Regions from separate parts of the Paenibacillus sp. FSL L8-0436 genome, predicted to be linked through region 3. Evidence: riboswitches for the same ligand, from Rfam matches in the RefSeq annotation. Region 3 holds a riboswitch; each other region holds the start of a gene.

Region 1 (7,852 bases), 3.4 Mb from region 3:
ATCCGCTTTTATTATGGCTTTAGCCAGTTGAGTGCGTGAAACGCGCGAAACAAAAAACCACCCGCTATGCGGGTGGAGGGAACGAGGGTTTGACCACCAAGACCATTCCGATAGAATTGAGATGTTCAGGCTCAATGGAAAGGAATGGTCAAAGATGGCAAACAAGAGCTATAGAAGTGGATGTGCAAATACCATATCGTGTTCACCCCGAAGTATAGACGGAAAGAAATATATAATCAAGTAAGGAAAGATTTAATCGAAATCTTCAAGCGTTTATGTAAATACAAAGGAGTCGAGTTCATAGAGGGACACATGATGCCAGATCACGTGCACCTGTTGGTCGCGATACCGCCGAAGATCGCCGTGTCCACGTTCATGGGATATCTGAAGGGAAAAAGTTCGCTCATGATCTTTGAGAAGCACGCTGGACTAAAGTATAAGTATGGGAATCGAAAATTTTGGGCGGAAGGATACTACGTGAGCACGGTGGGTTTAAATGAAGCCACGGTAGCCAAATACATCCGTGAACAAGAAGCACATGACCAAGCCATAGACAAATTGAGTGTAAAAGAATACGAAGATCCATTCAGTGACAAAAGGAACAAAAAGAAATAAGCCCGTTTAACGGGTAAGTGAAGATGACAAATTACACTGAGCCTGAACAAATGTGTGGTCAGGCTAGCGTCTTTAGGCGCAGTTTGGCAACGAGGGGTTATACCCCTAGAGCAAACCACCCGTTGGACGGGTGGTCCTGATTGTCGTGGGAAACCGCATCTCTATCGCTCCTAACCTACATATCCTCCTACTAATGATTGGAGGGATTTTATTATGAAACCGAAGTTAGTCTTGATTGAGGGATTACCAGGATTCGGGAAAACAACAACGGCTCAATTAGTCCATGAAATTCTTACGGAAATGAACCTTAAATCTCAGCTGTTTTTAGAAGGGGATTTGGAGCATCCAGCGGATTATGAGGGAGTCGCCTATTTGGAGAAAAATGAATTCAATGAATTATTGAGTACCCATGGGAAGTTTCGGGATTTGTTGAATAATCGAGTGATTAAACAAGGGAACCATTATTTCCTGGAATATCGAAAAATCGCAAATGAATATGGGCCTGATTTTCCAGATGAGTTATTGCAGGCAGTTACCAAAAATGATGTTTATGAATTGTCGCTTGATCAAAACAGGAAACTGATAACAGAGCGTTGGAAGGGATTTGCAGCAAGTGTTTTAAATGGCTCAGACACCTTTGTTTTTGATTGTTGTTTTATACAAAACCCTGTAACCATTGGGATGATTAAATATGGTGCACAGAAGGAAGACGTTATAAGTTATGTGCTGGAACTGGCAGCGATTGTGGAGCGGCTGAATCCATTGCTGCTTTACGTAGAGCAGAACAATCTTGATCACTCTTTCAGAAAGGCCGTTAGGGAAAGACCTAAAGAATGGTCGGAGGGATTTATTGAATATTATACTAACCAAGGGTATGGAAAAAAGCAGGGTTATACAGGGTTAGAAGGAACCTTGGAGGTACTGAAGGCAAGAAAAGAATTGGAAGAAGAGATATTTAACGGCATAAACTTAACCAAGAAAAAAGTAAATAACTCTTCTTATGAATTAAATGATTATAAGCAAGTTTTGGTGGGGATTTTATCAGAATACTTTAGTTCAGTAAATTAAGCACATATGACAAGCTGAGTTGATTTCAGGCATTCACTGCTGATTTCACTCGGCTTTTTTTTACTTAAGTCTTATATATTGACTTGATATATATTGGTCTGTTATATTGCTAAGTGTGATGTGTAGATATCTTTAAATAAGGAGGAGCTATTCTTGAACACTCAGGATGTTATTTTAGGCTTGCTCATGAAAGAAGCGTTGACTGGCTACGAAATAAAGCAGTTATTGGAGAATGTGTTATCTAATTTCTATAGCTCTAGTTATGGCACGATTTATCCTACGCTTGCCCGCATGGAGAAGGAAGAATTAATAACCAAGGAAATTGTGCCCCAGAAAGGTAAGCCAAATAAGAATGTTTATAACATAACGGCTAAAGGGCGAGATTGTTTTAACGACTATTTACTAGCGCCACTAGAGGGAGACAGTAGTAAGAAATCCGATTTTATGATGAGGCTTTATTTTGGCCGATTTGTGGGGTATGACAAGGTGATTTTTTGGTTGAAGCAAGTACAAGAGGAATCACAAAAAAAGTTAGATCAGTTATTAGAGCAGTATTCACATTATAAAGCTGAAATGCACCCGGCCCAGATCATTTGCATCCAGATTGGGATAGCAGAATATAAAGCTAAACTTGCAACCATTGCCGAGGGATTGTTAAGCATGGAGCAGTTAGTGGAAGGGAATAGCAGTATTTAACGAATTCTGATACATTTAGGAGGGATTTTATTGAAAACAATTTTTGTCACGGGTGCTTCATCCGGCATTGGGAGAGCTACAGTAAAACATTTTGCTGAAAGAGGATGGAACGTAGTAGCCACGATGCGTGCACCTGAAAAAGAAACTGAATTCATCACATTGGACAATGTGTTGGTGTTGCGGTTAGATGTTGAGAAAACAGATACCATCCAATCTGCATTAGCTGAAGCTGTCCAGCGGTTTGGTAAAATTGACGTTCTCCTGAACAATGCCGGATACGGGACAATGGGGCTTATAGAAGTAGCTACGGATGAGCAGATCCGAAGACAATTTGAAGTGAATGTTTTTGGTCTTATTAGTATGACTAAAGCCATGTTGCCACATTTTAGATCTAATCAGGAAGGGTTGCTAATCAATATCTCTTCAATGGGAGGGATCGTGACCTTTCCTACGATGTCTCTGTATCACTCCACTAAATTCGCGGTAGAAGGTTTTTCTGAATCCGTATCTTTTGAATTAGCATCACAAAACATCAAAGTAAAGCTGATTGAACCAGGAGCCATTAGCACGGACTTTGGCGGAAGATCGATGGAGTTCTTTTTTAATGATGACTTAACGGATTATAAATCATTCACTACTGCCTTTCTGGGTAAATTAGGGGAAATGGAAAAAGCTCCAGACTATGCTTCGGCACCAGAACTTGTAGCTGACACTATTTATCAAGCGGCCACAGACGGTACCAGCAAATTCCGTTATGTAGTGGGAGAAGATGCGAAAATGCTCATAAGTATGAAGAAAAATACGGTTGAGGAAGAGTATCTAAGTAATATAGCTCAGCATTTTTCATAAAAGAGGACATGTTTATCCAAAGCTCTATTAAGAGCACCGGTTGACAATTGCTGGATTTCTCTGTAACTTTAACATAACTAAATAAGAAACCACTAGGGGAGCCTGAATAGGCTGAGACGGGAAAAATGCATTCCTGGACCCTTGAACCTGATCTGGATTATACCAGCGTAGGAAAGTGGAGCCGGACTTTTATTTCATTGTTGGCGTTAGCCTTATATGGATTTTTGAGCCGCTCCATGTGGAGCGGCTTTTTTGCGCGTTTTCTTATTTACTCAAACCTTAAGGAGGAAATAAGATGCTGAATCAAGAGAAGAAACATGAGGTTGATCTGTGTGCTTTTCCGGGAAGTCACAAGGTGTATGTGGAGGGCTCACGGCCTGATATTCAAGTTCCGATGCGCGAGATTACATTAAGCCGAACCTCGGGTACGGCCGGAGAAGCGGAGAATGCTCCTGTCCGTGTCTATGATACAAGCGGGCCTTATACTAACGATGAAGCCTATAGCGATATCCGCAAGGGGTTAACGCCTCACAGGCTTCAGTGGATCACGGAGCGGGGAGATGCCGAATCTTATGAGGGAAGAGCGGTTAAGCCGGAGGATAACGGGAATCTCACAGAGAAGCCGGCGGCAGAGGTGTTTCCGGGCTTGCAACGTCGTCCCTTGAGAGCCAGAGAGGGCCGCAATGTCAGCCAGCTGCATTATGCCCGCAGAGGCCTGATTACGTCGGAGATGGAATTTATCGCAGTCCGGGAAAATGTAACTCCTGAGTTTGTTAGAGAGGAAGTAGCCTGCGGCCGTGCGATCATTCCAGCGAATATTAACCATCCGGAGAGTGAGCCGATGATTATCGGGCGGAATTTTCTGGTAAAGATCAATGCTAATATCGGGAATTCGGCGGTGTCCTCTTCCATTGATGAAGAAGTAGAGAAGATGAGATGGGCTACCCGCTGGGGAGCGGATAACATCATGGATTTGTCGACGGGTAAAAATATTCACACCACCCGTGAATGGATTATCCGCAATTCTCCGGTGCCTATCGGGACAGTGCCAATCTATCAGGCTTTGGAAAAGGTAAACGGCAAGGCCGAGGATTTAACTTGGGAGGTATACCGGGACACCCTGATCGAGCAGGCGGAGCAGGGAGTGGATTATTTCACCATTCACGCCGGGGTACTGCTGCGTTACATCCCATTAACGGCCAAAAGAATGACGGGCATCGTCTCCAGAGGGGGTTCGATTATGGCGGCCTGGTGCCTGGCCCATCATCAGGAGAACTTTCTTTATACACATTTCGAGGATATTTGTGAAATCATGAAGGCTTATGATGTGGCGTTCTCTTTGGGTGACGGGCTGCGTCCAGGCTCCATTGCCGATGCTAATGATGAAGCCCAGTTTGCCGAGCTGGAGACGTTGGGTGAATTAACCTCGCTTGCCTGGAAGCATGATGTTCAGGTGATGGTGGAAGGCCCGGGCCATGTACCGATGCATCTGATCAAAGAGAATATGGATAAACAGCTTGAGCTTTGCCATGGCGCTCCTTTTTACACACTGGGACCACTGACTACGGATATTGCACCCGGCTATGACCATATCACCTCGGCTATTGGAGCGGCGATGATCGGCTGGTTCGGCACGGCGATGTTGTGTTATGTTACCCCGAAGGAGCATCTAGGATTGCCTAATAAAAATGATGTGCGGGAAGGCGTCATCACCTATAAAATTGCCGCCCATGCAGCCGACTTGGCCAAAGGACACAAGGGCGCGCAGGATCGGGATAACGCACTCTCCAAAGCGCGCTTCGAGTTCCGTTGGCGGGACCAGTTCCATTTGTCGCTCGACCCGGAACGGGCGCTGGAATATCATGATGAGACCCTTCCGGCGGAAGGGGCCAAAACGGCTCATTTCTGCTCCATGTGTGGACCCAAGTTCTGCAGTATGCGCATTTCTCATGGTATCCGCGATACGGCGAGGGTGCAGGAGGGACAAGAAGAACCGGAGCAAGCGATGATTACCGCAGGGATGCGGGATAAAGCAGAAGAGTTTAAGGAAGGCGGAGGTCTGATCTATAAATAAACCGTCGGTCCGGGACTGCCGCTAATCGCCCTCCCCCTCTCAATTGACAGTCTCCGGGCGTATACCTATAATGTAAATCAGATTATGAAAGCTGTTTCATTTCTGGTGGATAAGTTTGTTTCGGTGAGATGGAACCCCTTAATCAAGCGGGTTTCATTTTGTTTTTTCAGTGTATTTTTGTTCGCAAAAAGGAGAAGCCATGGACACAACGTTCTGCAAAATATTGGTGGTGGACGATGAAATGCTGGTACGGCAGGGGATAATCCATCTGCTGGATTGGGAAGGGGAAGGGTTTCAGATTGCAGGCGAGGCCTCCAACGGAAGAGAGGCTTTTGAATTAATTGAATTACAGCGTCCGCATATCATCCTGACCGATATCGTTATGCCTGTGATGGACGGGGAAGAGCTGATCCGGCTCGTCAAGGGGATGTATCCGGAAATTGAGGTGATCGTGCTTAGCAGCTTCAGTGAGTTCGAATATGTGCGTTCAACCTTCCAAAGCGGGGTTGCCGACTATATCCTGAAGCCCAGACTGGAGGCCGCTTCCCTGCTTGCCGTGCTGAAAAAAACCGCGCAGCGGATTCCGCTGCTTCAGCATGTGGACTGGAGAAGCGACAAGCGGCAATCCGCGGACTATATTCTGGACAAACTGGTTTCAGGCTTTCCAGTGGAGTACGACGAGGAAGCGCTGCGGGGGATGTTCCCCTTACCGGGCTTCGTGCTGCTAATTGCTGATACTGGCGACGAACCCGCTGCGAATAGCCGCAAAGAGGAATGGCTGGAGAACAGTATTCATTCTCTGCTGCACAGCAGCGTCAGCAGGGTGACCTTCCGCCGGCTGTCTCCGCTGGAGGGGCATGTCCGTCTGCTGTTTAATCTGGAGGAGGCTGGGTATGAGGCGCTCATCCGTCTTGCAGATCAGGTATTCACGGCGGGCATCCGTGCAAATATGTTCCTGAATCTCGCGGTCAGCCGGGTTTTCACTGAGCTGAGTGAACTGCATACGATCTATAAGGATGATCTGATGAAGCTGCTGGACCGCCGCTTCTTTCTCCCGGATCATTGTTTACTGGTAGATGACGGCGAGGAGGGACGGCAGGGTCCCGCTTTCGATCAGGATGCCTTCGGCGCAGAGCTGAACCGGCAGGAGTTCGATTTGGCTTTCGGCCGCTTGAGCGCATATGTCGCGTCCATGTCCGGCCGGAGAGATACAGGGATGTCCGAGTTCAAATCGTTTTTATGCCACAGTATGTTTCAGATCATCGGAATGCTGCTGCATTTCCATTACGAGGCCCGCGCCTTGGACGAAAGCAAATACGAATTCTTCCGCTCCATTCATGAGGCACGGCATATCGGTGAAACGGAGATACGGCTTGAGCAGTTTTTGCAAGCTGCGACGGAATGCGTAACCAAGAACCGCGGCGGAGTACCAGCCATTCAAAAAATTTTACTGTATATCGACGAGCATTATTCACGTCAGCTTACGCTGACCGAAGTAGCAAGGCAATTTCATTTCAACCCGTCCTATCTGTCTAATTATTTTGCGCTACATAACAAAGAGGGCTTCAACGAATATTTAAACCGGGTGCGGATCGAAAAGGCGTGCCTGCTGCTGAAAGAAAATGCCGGTCTATCCATTTCCGAAATCAGCAGTCTTGTGGGCTACTCAGACCACAGCTATTTCACCAGAGTATTCCGCAAGCTGATGGGAATCTCGCCCAGTCAATACCGGAAAGGCTAATGCAGCGGGAAGGAGTCCGAAATGGGACTAACGGAGAAATGGCTCACAAAGCTCAAGGATCAAAGCCTGTTCAGTAAAATATTCGCCGTCATGGTCATCAGCATCATTCTGGTTACCGTCCTGATTACCGGAGTGACCGTACAAATGTCCCAAAAGCTATTCGTGCAAACCTTCAGCATCACCAATTCCAAGATTATCGACCAGATCAAAAGTGCCTTGGAGAACTCCCATTATGCAACCGTCAACAGCGCTATTGAAGTCGGGCAGAGCGGCGTGATCAGAAGCTTCATGACGGAGAAGGATATCAATTCACTGGCGAACTTCAAGCGGTATTACAGTATGCGGGATCAGATGGACCGCATTCAATCCGGCATCGGAGGGACCAATATCGGCCTCTCCATTCTGGGTGTGAACGGAAGAAGCTACACCAGCGATGTTACTTATTGGTCGGGCTCATCAGAAGAGTTGAAGAACAATCCCATTACAAAGGCCGCTCAGGAACGCAATGGGCAGCTCTTCTACAGCTTTATGGACGCCAGCCCGTTCAATTCACAAAGCCGTTATCTGGTCGCCGCCAAGGCGTTGACCGCCCCGGGTCTATCCAAGCCGTACGGCACTTTGTATATGTTCACCCGTGAAAGTGACTTTCGCAAGAACTACGCCAGCTTTACGAGCCAGGGAAACGATGTAATGTTTCTGGATACATCGGGCCTGATCGTGTCCGGTAACCGGACGGAGCAAATCGGCAGCATGTCTCCCGACCTGCTGAAGAGTGCGCAGCAGATCGCCGAGGTGGGCCTATCCAGCCA
Region 2 (7,852 bases), 850 kb from region 3:
CGGCGACCAAGTATTTACCTGGAACCAATATGATGTCATCAAGGAACGTGATGGTGAAGCTGCGGCCAATGCTGCCCAGAAGGAAGCGGAAGCTGCCGGCAAAATCATCATCAAGGATGCCATTGCCGACATCGCTCTGCAGCAGGTATTGACCCGTCCGACCGATTTCGACGTGATTGCTACGCTGAACTTGAACGGTGACTACTTGTCCGACGCGCTTGCTGCTCAAATCGGCGGCATCGGCATCGCTCCGGGAGCGAACATCAACTATTTAACAGGGCATGCTATCTTTGAAGCAACACATGGTACAGCTCCGAAATATGCCGATAAGGACGTTGTGAACCCGGGTTCGGTCATTCTTTCCGGAGTAATGCTGCTGGAGCATTTGGGCTGGCAGGAAGCGGCTGACCTTATCTACAAAGGAATGAGTACCGCGATCAACAACAAAACGGTGACTTATGATTTTGCCCGTCAAATGGAAGGCGCAACAGAGCTGAAATGCTCCGCGTTTGCCGACGAAATTATCAATAATCTGTAGTCTTGTAGGAGGATATCTCTTGGCCATCAAACGTTATAAAATTACAGTCGTGGGTGCCGGCTTCACCGGCGCTACCACGGCGCTTATGCTTGCCCAGAAGGAACTCGGCAACGTGGTGCTGCTGGATATTCCGCAGCTCGAGAACCCGACCAAAGGCAAGGCGCTGGACATGCTGGAAGCCGGCCCTGTGCAGAAGTTCGACAGCCAGATTACGGGAACCTCAAGCTATGAGGATGCAGCGGATTCGGATATCGTGATTATTACGGCAGGCATCGCCCGCAAGCCGGGCATGAGCCGCGATGATCTGGTGAATACCAATGCAGGAATTGTGAAATCGGTCTGCGAAAATGTGAAACGTGTCGCTCCGGAATCCATCGTAATTATATTGAGCAATCCGGTAGATGCGATGACTTATGTGGCTTACAATGCACTGGGCTTCCCCAAAAACCGGGTAATCGGACAATCCGGCGTGCTGGATACGGCCCGCTACTGTACTTTTATCGCCCAAGAGCTTAACGTTTCGGTTGAAGATGTACGCGGCTTTGTGCTGGGTGGACATGGCGATGATATGGTACCGCTCGTACGCTACTCCAGCGTGGGCGGCATTCCGATTGATACGCTGATTTCCGCAGAGCGTATTGCCGAGATTGTACAGCGTACACGAGTCGGCGGCGGCGAGATTGTCAGCCTGCTCGGCAACGGCAGCGCTTATTATGCGCCAGCGGCTTCCTTGGTCCAGATGACTGAAGCGATCCTGAAGGACAAGAAGCGGATCATCCCGGTAATCGCTCTGCTTGAAGGTGAATACGGCTATGATGGGCTGTTCATGGGCATTCCGGCGCTGCTGGGTGCGGACGGCATTGAGAAGGTATATGAACTGGAGCTTACGGCAGAGGAGAAAGCGGCTTTGGATAAGTCGGCAGATTCGGTACGTGCCGTTACTTCGTTAGTTACGATCTGAGCATCAGCCTGCAGGAGCCCTCATTTTAGAAATTAAAATGGGGGTTTTCTTTTCTTCTATTTGTTGGTTAGGTATAATTGAAGTGTAACTAAAATCACTGAAAACATTAGAGGAGGTATGTTATGGGTCACTTTTTGTTTTTTCTACATATGATCGGTACATTGGCGCTGGGCTTTTATCTGGTGCTGCCGTTTGTTCTCGGGCGTGTCCAGAAGCTGAGCGTCCCTGCGAGAGAAGGAACGCTTAGTGCAATCGGCGGCTTCAACCGCTTCGCCCAGTACGGTCTGGTCATCCAACTGCTGACTGGCGGCTATATGATGACGAAGGGTGAATATTCGGTACCGTGGATGATCGTGGTTGTTGTTCTGCTGCTTGCGATGTTTGCACTCGGCGGCATCATCAGCAAACCGTTGCGTCTTGCCGCAGCCGGCATGCGCGAGAACCGTGACGTGTCCGCAGAGACAGGCAAAATCCGTACCTTAAGCCTGCTGCTCATGGTGGCGCTGGTGCTGATGGTGTTTTTTATGGTGTACAACAGCATTATTTAAGACTTTCCTTCATAGAAAGACTACAGAAAGCCCGCCTCCGGAATGGCATGGAGAGCGGGCTTTTGGGTGCAGACATTACTTCGGGACTAGTCTATCGGATACTCCCCCGCCATGGCGCTGCCACAGATTGTAACAGACAACGTTTTACAGCAGTTCGTTCAGGGAGAAAACATGGCTTTTCTCAAATTCAGCGAGGATTCCCGCCGGAAGCAGGCGTTGAAGCTCGAGCCGGGTACACCATTTATAATCCGAATGCTCTTCGGACAGCTGTACCGCATGGTCTGTGCTCCGGCACAAATAGGTGATAATGACAAGCTGCCTTGCCGGATCGGTTAGAAACGAGGTTGCATACAGCAGATTGCCGACAGTAACCGCAAGTCCGGTCTCCTCATAAATCTCCCTTTCCAGAGCCGCCTCCAGGTCTTCTCCGAATTCTATTTTTCCGCCTGCACATTCCCAGGTGCCCGCTCCGACGGAATCTCTTGCCGCACGCCGAACAAGCAGAATCCGGCCTCCATGTACAATAACTCCTTTGACAGCAACGATGATGCTGCGTGTGTGTTTGACCATATTGCGTGCTCTCCCCTCTGCGCAGAGTCTGCATAAATCTGCAACTCCATTGCTGGATTAGTGCTTTCTCTCTAAAGTATATCGCCTTCCCCGGCAAAAACGACAGACATTTTAGTTTGACCGCGCCCAAGGTGTGGTAAGTAACATAACGTAAAGCAAATGAAGAGATGATCTGCAGGTGCATAAACCAGGCACCCTGAGCCAACCCTAAAACGATGAGTAACCAACAGGTACACAGCGAAAGGAGAATGGATCATGCCAGACAACACGCAAACCAAAAAAACATTACCTCCGCAGGTGCAGGACCGCCAGCCCGGAATTGAAAGTGAAATGAATCCGCTGCCGGAATTCGAGACCTCAGCCTATAAGGCGGCGGGCAAGCTGCTGGGCAAGGCGGCTCTGATTACAGGAGGAGACAGCGGTATTGGCCGGGCGGTTGCCGTTCATTTTGCCAAGGAGGGTGCGGATGTCGTTATTTCCTACCTCAATGAGCATTCCGATGCCGAAGAGACTAAACGCCAGGTGGAGCAAGAGGGGCGGAAGTGCATTCTGATTGCCGGCGATATCGGCGTGGAGGCGTTCTGCCAGGATCTGATCAATAAGACGGTGGAAGGACTCGGCAAGCTGGACATCCTGATTAATAATGCGGCCGAGCAGCATCCGCAGGAGAAGATTGAGGATATTACCTCCGAGCAGCTGGAACGGACGTTCCGCACGAATATTTTTTCGATGTTCTATTTGACCAAGGCAGCCATGCCTCACCTGAAAAAAGGGTCCACGATCATCAACACGACTTCGATCACAGCCTACCGGGGCAGCCCGCAGCTGCTGGACTATTCGTCCACCAAAGGGGCGATTCTCAGCTTTACCCGTTCGCTGTCGATGAATCTGGCGGACAAAGGCATCCGGGTCAATGCCGTAGCGCCGGGACCGATTTGGACACCGCTTATTCCGTCGACCTTTGACGCGAAGAAAGTCAGTGAATTCGGCGGCACGCAGCCAATGAAACGCCCGGGACAACCGGAGGAGCTCGCTCCGGCCTACGTGTATCTGGCTTCTGACGATTCATCTTATGTAAGCGGACAGGTAATGCATGTGAACGGCGGCGAGGTCGTAAACGGCTAAATGCGGTTGCTGATTCCACTGCTATGAATAATTAGAGTCTGGAGCGGAACCTTGGGTTCCGCTCTTTTTGAAAATATAAGAATTTATAGGCTTCACGCTATAAATTATCCTTCTATTTCTCGCTGAAACGGATACCGTCCTTTTGAGGACGGCGAAGCCGTTTCCACTTGTGCAGGCCTCCTTTAAAGGATGGCTCTTCAAGGAATAATATGTTAGTATATGAAACGTTAAGCGTAATTGAATATGAATTTGTCACTAGGGGTGCCGCAAGGCTGAGACGAACATACCCGTTCGGACCCTTTGAACCTGATCTGGTTTATACCAGCGTAGGGAAGTGGAGAACGAATAACTGCAGCGGGCTGAATGGCCCGGTATTCCTGTATATATTCCAGACTGCCTCCTTTACGGGGGGCGGTCTTTTTTGTGTTTGCCGGTAATGCAAAAGAACAGGAGAAGGTGAACGTGTTGAAAGAGATACATTTGATCTCGGATGGAAGGCAGAATCCGGTGCAGTTTGTTCAGCTGGCTGCGGCTGTGCAATTCATAGTGGATTATATCCATCTCCGGGAAAAGGCAATGTCTGCGCGGGAGCTCATGGCTCTGATGGAGCAGCTGATTATAGCGGGGGTTCCGCCTGCCAAGCTGGTGATCAACGACCGGATAGACGTTGCTCTGGCCGCAGGGGCGGGCGGGGTCCAGTTGGCTTGGCACAGCCTGCCGCCTAATGCAGCGCGCAGTGTAGCACCGGACCTGCGATTGGGAAGGTCGGTGCATTCCCCGGAGGAGGCGGCTGAATCCGGCCTGCAGGGAGCGGACTTCTGCCTGTTCGGGCATGTGTTTCCCTCGGCCTGCAAGCAGGGGCAGCGGGAACGCGGATTGCAGCAGCTGGCTGAGGCTGTCCGCTACAGCAGCATTCCGCTGATCGCCATAGGCGGAATTGAGCCGGGCAATGCCGGAAAGGTTCTGGCAACGGGTGCTGCCGGAATTGCCGTAATGTCCGGAATATGCAGTGCAGGAGATCCTGTGGCCGCCGCTACAGCCTACAGATCAGCAGTTCAGGCCGTACCTTAAGTCTGAAGCCATGAATAATGCTCCTGCACCAGTTAAAGGAGGTGAGCAAGCATGAATTTAATCGTGAATGGAAAAGGCGGGGCCTATGAAGAGGGCTGCCGGACTGTAGCTGATCTGCTAAGCCGGTCCGAGTGGACCGGGAGACTGGTTATCGTGGAGCTGAACGGTGAGATCGTCGGCAAGGAGGTTTACGGAGATACGCTGCTGAGTGAAGGTGACCGCGTAGAGCTGGTCCATTTTGTCGGCGGGGGCTAAAGTGCCGGTGCGTGTTGCCGGATGCAAGAAGCAAGAGGTAAATGGTATGAGGTAAGTGGCAAGTGGTAGGAAGCCAGAGGTAAGACGTAAGACGTAAGAAGCAAGAGTTAGAGGTAAGACGAAAGAGGAAAGACGTAAGACGTAAGACGCAAGAGTTAAAGGCAAGACGTAAGACATAAGACATAAGACATAAGACGTAAGACATAAGAGGTAAGATGAAAACTCGGCGTATCAGTAACAGAGGCTCCGCATTTTAGCGGGCCACTATCTCAGGAGGCGATTTTATGCAAGATCCTTTCGTTATCGGCGGAATCCCTTTATCCAGCAGGCTGTTTATCGGAACCGGGAAATACAGCCGCAATACCCTTATTCCCGAAGTGATTGCACGTTCGGGTTCTCAGGTCATTACGGTGGCTCTGCGCCGGGTTGATCCGGAGAGCAACGACAACATTGTTGCGCATATCCCCTCCCATATGACGTTGCTGCCCAATACCTCCGGCGCGCGCACAGCCGAAGAAGCGGTGCGTATTGCCAGACTGGCCAGGGCGGCAGGGCTGGGCAATTGGGTGAAGATCGAGGTCATTAATGATCAGAAATATTTGCTGCCCGATAATATGGAGACAGTTAAAGCTACGGAAATATTGGCTGCAGAGGGTTTCGTTGTACTGCCGTATATGAGTCCCGATCTTTCCACGGCTATCCGGCTCAAGGCAGCCGGAGCGGCCGCCGTTATGCCGCTGGGTGCGCCCATCGGCTCGAACCGCGGCCTGCAGACCAAGGAGCTGCTGCGGATTCTGATCGCAGAAGTGGATCTTCCGGTGATTGTTGACGCCGGTATTGGCAGACCTTCCGAGGCTGCTGAGGCAATGGAAATGGGCGCATCCGCCGTGCTGCTGAACACGGCAATTGCTACTGCGCATGATCCGCTTCTGATGGCGGAGGCATTCCGTGAGGCGGTAACCGCAGGGCGCAAGGCTTATCTGGCCGGACTGGGGCCGGTGGAGGAGGCGGCAACGGCCTCTTCGCCGCTGACCGGCTTTTTGTTCTAGCCAATGGAGAGAAGGAAGGGAGGAAGAGCATGAGCTTTTTTGATACGGTGACCAGGTTAGAGCAGCTTCCTTACGAGACTTTATGGAAGCAGTATACTGCGGTGGATGTGAAGCGGGCGTTACGATTGGAACATCTGGACGAAGACGGGCTGATGGCACTGCTGTCTCCGGCGGCGGAGCCTTACCTGGAGGAAATGGCGCAGAAAGCGCAAAGATTGACACGTACGCACTTCGGGCATGTGATGCAGCTGTTTACGCCGATGTATTTGGCCGATTTTTGCGTGAATCATTGCACTTATTGCAGCTTTAGCTCGATTTATGACTTTCCGCGCAAAAAACTGACACTGGAGGAGGTCAGGCAAGAAGCAGAAACCATCGCCGCCACAGGCCTGCGCCACATTCTGATTTTGACCGGGGAATCCCGGAGTGAAAGTCCGGCCGCTTATGTGAGGGAGTGTGTGAAGGTGCTCCGTGACTATTTTTCTTCAGTCAGCATTGAGGTTAATCCGCTCTCTACGGAAGAATACAATGATCTGAGGGTGGCAGGGGTAGACGGTCTTACCTTGTATCAGGAGGTGTACCATCAGGAGACCTATCGAAAGCTGCATGTGAAGGGTCCGAAGAGAGTCTACCGCAACCGTCTGGATGCGCCCGAGCGCGGCTGCCGCGCCGGGTTTCGATCCGTGAATATTGGTGCCCTGCTGGGGATGTACGATTGGCGCCAGGAGGCTCTGGCAACGGCCCTGCATGCGAGATACTTGCAGGACAAGTACCCGGAGTGCGAGATCGGCTTGTCGATTCCCCGTTTTCGCCCGTATCTCGGAGAATTCAATCCGGCAAGTGATGTAACCGACCGTGCGCTGGTGCAGATCATACTGGCTTACCGCCTGTTTCTGCCCCGTGCGGGCATTTCATTGTCCACGCGGGAGCCGGCAGCTTTGCGCGATCATCTGGTCCATCTCGGCATCACTAAAATGTCCGCAGGAGTATCCACCGAGGTAGGCGGGCATACCCTTGAAGGCGGAACCCCGCAGTTTGAAATATCGGATGGCCGCAAAGTGTTTGAAATTACAGAAATGTTGTATGCCAAGGGACTGCAGCCGGTATTCAAGGACTGGGATATCCTGACAGAGCCGCTCCATTCACCAAAGATTACACCACACCATCAGGTGGACTCCCTGCGTTAATAAATTCGAAGCGATCAAATTGCTGCATTCAATCTGCCGAATCTGCCCCGGGCTCACTGCTCATGCCAGCGGACAGCTCGTCCAGCGACATTTCAAACCCTGGAGCCATATGGGCCAGGAAATAATCCATCTCCGGCAGTTCCAGTACGCGCAGCTTCGTCGCGGTCTGCTCTTTGGCAGCAGCGAACTCGCGGTTGCCTGCAGCGACCTCCCAGACGCATTTCAGGTAGGCGTCCAGCACATCTGCTGCTTTGACATAGCGCAGCAGCCCGGCATCCTCTGAGCCGGGCGGGCTGTCCTGCGGCTGCAGGAGCGGCGTGTAGACCGCGCTTAGCTCCGGCGGAATCATCGCCGCCAGACGTTCGGCGGCGGCCCGCTCCATGTCGCGGAAGCTGGACAGCAGCCGCGGATTGTTATGTTTCACCGGCGTAGCGATATCGCCGGTGAATACCTCGGAGGCGTCGTGGAACAGCGCCATCACCGCAGCCCGGTCGGCATTTAGCGACCGCCCGAAATGAGCGTTGCCGATCGAGCACAGCATATGGGCC
Region 3 (7,852 bases):
AGGCGTGCAGTTTATCACTGGCGGACTTCAACTCAGTCTGGCTGCCATTGATTTCAACAAGGCACCTCTCGCCAGCGCTATATTCTCCAAGATAAAAGACAAAGCCTGGTATGCGGAAGCTTTCGTCAACGCCCATTACAACGACGTTGATATTCCTGCAGATATCGATCCTTCCAAGCTGATTACTAAGGAGATGTTCACCAACCTGCTCGTTCAGGGCGTGGAGAAGGTTGGCAATCTGCCACTGATCAATATTGTTCCTGTAGATATCGCTGACGAAGCTGCACTGGAGCCTTCCTACCAAGGCAGCATACAGCGTTCGCTGAAATACAAGATCAACACGCTTGATGCAAATGGCAAGTTTAATCCGAAAAGCGAGCTCACCCGCGCCGAAGCGGCTGTTATGCTGTACAATGCACTGGAATATCTGAATTCAGTCAATGATGCATCCACGCAGAACTAACTACTATTGACTGCATCTCAGGCGCTCCCCCGCGCATCATGAGATGAACTAAATACAAGCAAAGGCAGTCCGGGTCTCCCCCTGGACTGCCTTTACTTGTTCCACACAGCTTGGATACACTCCGGCTCATAAATCATCACCGCTCAGCCGGTTCAGAAACTGCAGGGCTCGCGGATTCTCCGTCTGCTCCAGCACCTGCTGCGGAGTTCCCTGTTCCAGGATCACGCCGTTGTCCATCAGGATGATCCGGTCAGCCACATCAGCAGCAAACTTCATCTCATGGGTGACGATCACCATTGTCATGCCTTCAGCTGCAAGCTGCTTGATGACCTTCAGCACCTCGCCCACCAGTTCAGGATCGAGCGCTGAAGTCGGCTCATCGAACAGCAGCACTTCGGGATCGACCGCCATCGCCCGGGCAATGGCCACACGCTGCTGCTGGCCGCCGGACAGCTGATGGGGGTAAGCCTCCACTTTATTACTGAGACCTACCTTGGCCAGCAGCTCTATCCCCCGCTTCCTGGCTTCCTCCTTGCTGCGTTTCTGTACAGTAACCTGCCCCTCCATGACATTGCCAAGCGCAGTCATATGCGGAAACAGGTTGTAGGACTGAAAGACCATCCCTGTTTTTTGACGGAGGGCCATCAGTGTCTTATGCGGGATTTTCCTGTTTTGCGTAAATTCAAGGCTTATTTCCCCCAGCGACAGGCTGCCCTGATCCGGTATTTCCAGCAGATTAAAACAGCGAAGCAGCGTTGTTTTGCCGGAGCCGGAGGGCCCGATAATCACCAGAACCTTGCCATGCTCCATGCTGAGATCGATACCTTTTAATACCTGTAGCGAACCAAAGGATTTGTGCAGGCCGTGAATTTCAATCAAGTGATTTCCTCCTTATCTCGCCGAATAACGGTCAAACCGCTGTTCCAGGACATTTTGCAGCGCGGACAGCACGGAGCAGAACAGCAGGTAGAATAATGCAGCCTCACTATAGAGCAGCAGCGGTTCGTAGGTGGTCGCCGTGATCTGCTGCGCTGTTTTGAACATCTCTACGTACGTAATGCTTGCCGCCAGGGAGGTATCCTTTACGAGACTGATAAAAGAGTTCGACAAGGGCGGAACCGATACACGCGCCGCTTGAGGCAGAATAATCCGCCGCAGTGCCTGCCCCCGGCTCATTCCGACGGAAAAGGCAGCTTCCCATTGGCCTTTATGTATGGACAGGATGGCTGCCCGGACAATTTCCGAAGAATAGGCTCCAACACTGAGTGTAAAACCGATTACAGCGGCAATAAAAGGATCCAGCACAATCCCTGCCGCCGGAAGTCCATAAAAGATAATAAAGAGCTGCACCAGAAGCGGTGTCCCGCGGATTACCCAGACGTAGAACCGGGCGATCAGCTTCGGGATTCTCCATGAGGAGAGACGGAACAGCGCGGTAAGAACAGCCAGCAGCAATCCAAGCGCAAAGGAAACAAGCGCCAGCGGAAGGGTATAAGCCACCCCCGCTTTAAACAGGGGCAGCAGTGAATCCATGAAAATCCCAATTTTCCGGTCATCCATCGTTCAGACATCCTTTTTGGACACTCGGCTGCATCTTCGCGCCAGCTCCATTTGTTATTTGGACACATCCGCCCCAAAGTACTTCTCCGAAATTTTCAGATAGGTTCCATCGCTCTTCATTTCAGCCAGCGCATTGCTGACAGCATTAACCAGCTCTTCGTTTCCTTTGAGGAAAACTGCCGCACTTTGCGACCCCTCGGCCGTTTCATCCACCTGTTTGATCTTTGCATCTGGTTTTTGCTTCTTTAAGTCGAGATAGGACAAGCCGTCATTTACGGTCGCATCAATCCGGCCGGAGGTCAGCAGGTCTATGGCCTGGCTGAAGCCATCCACAGCGACGATCTCCGCACCGTTCTCCCGGGCGATATCGGACAGGTTGCTGGTCAGCGATTGACCTGCCTTCTTGCCTTTAAGATCCGCGAAGGCTGTAATATCCTGGTTATCCTCGCGCACGATCAGCACTCCCTTAGAGACGATATACGGCTCAGAGAAATCATATTTCACCTTGCGTTCATCCGTAATCGAAACCTCGTTGAATATCGTATCAAAACGTTTGGCATCCATGCCGGCAAACAGGCCATCCCATTGGGTTTCCACAAATTCGGGTTCCACTCCCAGCCGTTTCGTAATCTCCTTGGCAATCTCCACATCAAAACCGGTAAGTTTGCCCTCTGCATCATGAAAAGTAAACGGAGCATATGTCCCTTCCGTACCAATACGCAGCTTGCCACTCGCTTTAACAGCTTCCAGTGAGTTCTGCCCGGCCGGAGCCGCCGCTCCTTCTGTGGGCGCGGCAGTAGCCGCAGGCGCTGTATTGTTATTATTGCCGCATGCCCCGGCCGGCAGCAGAGTTAGCAGCAGCAGGATAGTCAGGCTAAGCTTCTTCATCACATGAACCCCTTTCAAAATCCCTCTATTTTTCACTGCATGGACACTTGCTTATCTTGCCCAAAAGCACCGCTGCTTCATCAAGTTTTTTGCATCTTCAGTCCGGATCTCTACTTAATACCAGCCGAAACGGTACGGCTCCAGCAAAGAGGCGATTTCCGCCGGTATGATCACGCTGTTCATAACCGGACTGCAGCAATGTGAGCGACTGCTTCTCTTTACAAACTGCCGGGATATGGTATATTAATTAGCAATTGCAAATTCAATATTGACCTGTTATTTCACTAGGGGAGTCGGCCGACTGAGACGGAGCTTTAAGCTCCGGACCCTTGGAACCTGATCTGGATCATACCAGCGGAGGGAAGTGGAGCAGAATTGTTCAGCGGAGCCGCACTAAGCTAACTGACTGTGACGTTCAGACCCATTTATTTCCTCCGGAAATGAATGGGTCTTTCTTGTGTTTGCTGTTGCCGCCGGTCAGGCAAGTATCGTCAAACAAACTACGCCCTCAGGAGGTTTCCACATTCCAATATGCTCACTATAACCAACCTGACTTATTCGTTTGCAGCGACTAGGAATCCGGTATTCTCCGGTCTTTCAATGACCGTCCGCCAAGGCGAATTCATTTCCGTTGTTGGAGCCAGCGGCTGCGGGAAAAGCACACTGTTCAAAATCATTGCCGGCCTGCTAGAGCCGTCCGGCGGTGAAATAACCGTACATGGACGCTGCTCTCCTTCGATACGCTCGCGGCTTGGACAGATCGCTTATATGCCGCAGCAGGACCTGTTGCTGCCTTGGAGGACCGTGCTGGACAATTGCCTGCTTCCCTGGGAGGTGAAGCAGGACTCTAGCCGGCACGAGGCACTCGCCCGGATCCGCGGAATGCTGGACCGCTTTGGCCTTTCCGGCAAGGAAAATGCTTATCCGCAGGAGCTGTCCGGCGGGATGCGCCAGCGGGCCGCCCTGCTGCGCACACTAGCTGCAGGCAACGAACTGCTGCTGCTTGACGAGCCGTTTGGAGCGCTGGACGCGATCACCAAGCGGGAGATGCACCGCTGGCTGCTGGAGCTGTGGGGCGGGCTGGATAAGTCCGTTCTGTTCATCACTCATGATCTTGAAGAAGCGCTGCTGCTCAGCGACCGGATTTATTTGATGACCGGCGGCTCTGGTGGGCTGCAGGAGCTGCTCGTCACTTTGCCGAGACCCAGACATTACAAAATGAATTATGAACCGCAGTTTGTTGCCCTGCGGGAGGATTTGGAGCGTAGATTGCATGAGAGCTCTATGGTATAAGAAACAGCTGCGGACTTATGGCCCCTTTCTACTGCTTGTGGTGCTGCTTATTGCGGCATGGGAGATCACAGCACTGCTGAACATGATCCCTTCATTTATTCTCCCGGCGCCAAGTGCAATCTGGACAGCGCTGATTGAAAAGCGGGGGCTGCTGTTCGGAGAGCATTTGCCCGCCACGTTGCAGGAGACACTGATCGGGTTTGCCCTCTCGGTTGTCTGCGGAACACTGCTGGGTATCGGCATGCATATGTTCGCTCCGCTCGCCAAAGCACTTTATCCCATGCTGATTATCAGCCAGACCATTCCGCTGATTGCGCTCTCACCTATTTTTATTATGTGGTTCGGCTATACCCTGTGGGGCAAGGTTGCTGTCGTCTTTCTGACTGCCTTTTTCCCGGTTGTGGTAGCCGTCTATGACGGCCTGCGGCAAAACGGCAGCCTGTACAGAGACCTGCTTCTGACGCTTGGGGCAAACCGCTGGCAGATATTGCGCAAGACGCAGATTCCGCTGGCGCTGCCCTCCTTTTTCTCCGGACTTAAGCTTTCTATCGTCTACTGTGTGATCGGAGCGACGATCGGGGAATGGCTGGGCGGCAGCCGGGGGCTTGGTTATTTCAGCCGGCGGATGGCCGGCAATCTGCAAAGTGCAGAAATGTTCGCCGCCGTATTGCTGCTGTCCGCTTTGGGTGTAGCCTTGTTTCTCAGTATCGCTGTGCTCGAAAAACTCATTTTGCAGAAAAGAGGATTTTACCGATGACCCATCCTGAGCTGTATCGCAATCCTTCCACACATAAGAAATCACACCGCCTTATTCCATACTTATTGTTGTTATGCCTGCTTACCCTCTTAAGCGGCTGCGTCAGCGCAAAAGACCCGGATACCTCCGCCGCTTCTTCAGAGAATTCCAGCGGCAAACCGCACAAGCTGACTATAATGCTCGACTGGTATCCGAACGCAGTTCATTCCTTCCTGTATGCTGCTCAGCAGAATGGCTATTTTGCCGAAGAAGGGCTGGAGGTGGACATTCAAATGCCAGCGGACAGCAATGATGCTTTGAAGCTTGTCGCCGCAGGCAAAGTCGATCTGGCTCTCAGCTACCAACCACAGGTACTAATGGCGCGGAGTGAAGGAATACCTGTAAAATCTGTCGCAGCGCTCGTAAGGCATCCGCTCAATCATCTTCTGGTCCCCGCAGAGAGCGGGATAACCGGCCCGAAAGAACTCACAGGCAAAAATGCCGGATACTCCTCCATTCCCCTGTATGAAGCGATGCTCCGGACAATGGTCAAATACGACGGAGGCGATCCGGCTTTACTGAACCTGATTGATGTGGGATTCGATCTTATTCCTGCCCTTTCTACCGGACGCGCTGACGGAATTATCGGCGGATTTATTAATCATGAGGCATTGATATTGGAAAAAGAAGGCCACCCCGTCACTTCATTCGATCCGACGGACTACGGAGTGCCGGACTATTATGAGCTTGTGCTTGTTGCCAGTGAACAGGGCTTGTTGGATTCGGAAGATGACTACCGGAAGTTCATGAATGCGGCACGCAAAGGACAGCAATTCGTACAGGAGCAGCCTCAGCAGGCACTTGAAATATTGTTTGCACACGAAGACACTACCGCCCCGCTCGACCAAGCAATCGAGACAAAAAGTCTGGAAATCCTTTTGCCGCTGATGGATGCAGGAAAACTGCCTTTTGGACAGCAGGAGGAGAAATCCTGGGAGAACGTGCACACGTGGCTGTCCGAGAACGGACTGTTGAGCGGAGAAACGGACAGCAAGGAAGCTTTTGTTAATCTGTAGGAGCTAAGTTCAAAGGACCGAAGTTTAGAGATTCATGTATGGGGACTGGACTTATGTATGGGGACTTTTGTATGGGACTTATATCGTGGATCATTCGTTACGGGGACTAATCCAGAGGTAGCGGGAGCAGGATTTTGTCAGTATTTTCGTTCAAAGGCTTACGCAGCAGCGTTATCTGGATACTGTAGGATCTATTTGTTATATGTAGGCTGAATCTAGAGTCCTCGGCATTTAGGTTAATTTCTAAAGGGCATTTTTTGTATTATGAGTGTATTTTCTGTAGCAGATTGCTCCTTATTCTGCGGTGAATCACATTCTGCTGCATTTCATGCAGTAGATTTCTGCATTTCCGAGCAAAAGCCCCTTGTCTGCTAGATTCTGCTGTACAGAGTGCAATAGAAGCTGTTTTGCGGCTGATTTAGGGGCCGTCTGCTGTAGAAAGTACAATAGAATGTGCCTTGGACTGCCGCTTAGAGGGATGATAGAGATGAGAACGGGCATCCGCTGCAACAAAACTTTGAGGAGGACTAATAATGAGTTATTTAGCTAAAGTACGTGAAGCCAATCCGCTTGTGCACAACATCACCAACATTGTGGTGGCCAACTTTACCGCCAACGGGCTGTTGGCCCTGGGCGCTTCTCCCTTCATGGCCGATGCCCATGAGGAGGTGGCGGACATCGCCGCGATGTCGGGAGCTGTCGTGCTTAACATCGGCACGCTGAACGAGCATGCCATCACCTCGATGGTGCTGGCCGGGCAAGCGGCTGGGCGCCATAAGGTACCGCTGGTGCTAGACCCCGTTGGAGCCGGTGCTACCGCCTACCGCACCGAGGTCACGCATAAGCTGGTCCACGAGCTGCACATTACCGCCCTGCGCGGCAATGTTGCTGAGGTGGCCCATGTTGCCGGGGAAAGCTGGGCCATCAAGGGCGTTGACGCCGGTGTCGGCGATGGCGATGTCATCGCATTGGCGAATAAAGCGGCACAAAAGCTGGAATGTGTGGTCATCATTACCGGGAAAGATGACATAATTACCAACGGCATCAGCACCTACGTCGTCAGCAACGGTGATCCCATCCTGACCAAAGTCACCGGTACGGGCTGCTTGCTCAGCGCCGTAGTCGGAGCTTTTCTGGCGGTCAGCGGCGGGTCATGGCTGGAAGCGGCTGCCGAGGCGCTCTCCTTCTATGGTGTCGCGGCCGAGATCGCAGCCGAACGGACAGCTCTTAAAGGCCCCGGCGCCTTCCAGATTGAATTCCTCAACCAGCTGGCCCTGGTCACTCCAGACACCTACAAGGAGAGATCACGGGTACAGCTGCTCACAATATAATGCTTGCGGCAAAGGAGTGGACTACATGACAAAAGTATTCAAAGCGCTGACAATCGCCGGCTCCGACAGCGGCGGCGGCGCAGGCATCCAGGCCGATCTGAAAACATTCCAGGAGCTTGGCGTGTACGGCATGTCGGCACTTACCGCTGTGACTGCACAGAATACTCTCGGAGTACAAGGCGTATATCCGCTCGGATCGGAGGCTGTCACCGCTCAGCTTGATTCCGTCGGAAGCGATCTGCAGCCGGATGCGGTCAAGACCGGCATGCTTTTTAGCGGTGAAATCATCCGCGCCGTTGCCGGGAAGGTACGCCAGTATGGCTGGGATAAGCTGGTGGTTGACCCGGTTATGATCGCCAAAGGCGGCTCACCGCTGCTGCTGCAGGAAGCCGTGCAGGCGCTGATTACCGAATTGCTGCCGCTCTCCCTGGTGGCAACACCTAATATACCGGAAGCGGAAAGTTTGACCGGGATGAAGATTTCCGGCTTGGCGGACCGTGAACAG

What was found. A riboswitch is a leader RNA that binds a small molecule or an ion and turns the genes downstream of it on or off. The one in region 3 is predicted to bind thiamine pyrophosphate.
Region 1: linked by a shared signal. The riboswitch ahead of thiC (phosphomethylpyrimidine synthase ThiC) and the one ahead of NSS79_RS14425 (ABC transporter ATP-binding protein) in region 3 are both predicted to bind thiamine pyrophosphate.
Region 2: linked by a shared signal. The riboswitch ahead of NSS79_RS10245 (thiamine phosphate synthase) and the one ahead of NSS79_RS14425 (ABC transporter ATP-binding protein) in region 3 are both predicted to bind thiamine pyrophosphate.

Annotation. Positions count from the first base shown of each region.
Region 1 covers NZ_CP151955.1:6,554,692-6,562,543, reverse strand. Annotated here, with positions in the region: gene tnpA (IS200/IS605 family transposase) at 181-615, shown strand; gene NSS79_RS30270 (hypothetical protein) at 829-1,683, shown strand; gene NSS79_RS30265 (PadR family transcriptional regulator) at 1,837-2,379, shown strand; gene NSS79_RS30260 (SDR family oxidoreductase) at 2,410-3,228, shown strand; TPP riboswitch at 3,313-3,419, shown strand; gene thiC (phosphomethylpyrimidine synthase ThiC) at 3,524-5,302, shown strand; gene NSS79_RS30250 (response regulator transcription factor) at 5,502-7,043, shown strand; gene NSS79_RS30245 (sensor histidine kinase) at 7,065-7,852, shown strand, end outside.
Region 2 covers NZ_CP151955.1:2,298,320-2,306,171, forward strand. Annotated here, with positions in the region: gene icd (NADP-dependent isocitrate dehydrogenase) at 1-538, shown strand, start outside; gene mdh (malate dehydrogenase) at 558-1,499, shown strand; gene NSS79_RS10230 (hypothetical protein) at 1,622-2,047, shown strand; gene NSS79_RS10235 (NUDIX domain-containing protein) at 2,192-2,617, opposite strand; gene NSS79_RS10240 (SDR family oxidoreductase) at 2,873-3,742, shown strand; TPP riboswitch at 3,990-4,092, shown strand; gene NSS79_RS10245 (thiamine phosphate synthase) at 4,205-4,813, shown strand; gene thiS (sulfur carrier protein ThiS) at 4,865-5,068, shown strand; gene NSS79_RS10255 (thiazole synthase) at 5,353-6,117, shown strand; gene thiH (2-iminoacetate synthase ThiH) at 6,147-7,304, shown strand; gene yfbR (5'-deoxynucleotidase) at 7,333-7,852, opposite strand, start outside.
Region 3 covers NZ_CP151955.1:3,148,368-3,156,219, reverse strand. Annotated here, with positions in the region: gene NSS79_RS14445 (S-layer homology domain-containing protein) at 1-463, shown strand, start outside; gene NSS79_RS14440 (amino acid ABC transporter ATP-binding protein) at 590-1,342, opposite strand; gene NSS79_RS14435 (amino acid ABC transporter permease) at 1,355-2,023, opposite strand; gene NSS79_RS14430 (amino acid ABC transporter substrate-binding protein) at 2,078-2,911, opposite strand; TPP riboswitch at 3,188-3,291, shown strand; gene NSS79_RS14425 (ABC transporter ATP-binding protein) at 3,443-4,204, shown strand; gene NSS79_RS14420 (ABC transporter permease) at 4,185-4,961, shown strand; gene NSS79_RS14415 (ABC transporter substrate-binding protein) at 4,958-6,016, shown strand; gene thiM (hydroxyethylthiazole kinase) at 6,550-7,347, shown strand; gene thiD (bifunctional hydroxymethylpyrimidine kinase/phosphomethylpyrimidine kinase) at 7,373-7,852, shown strand, end outside.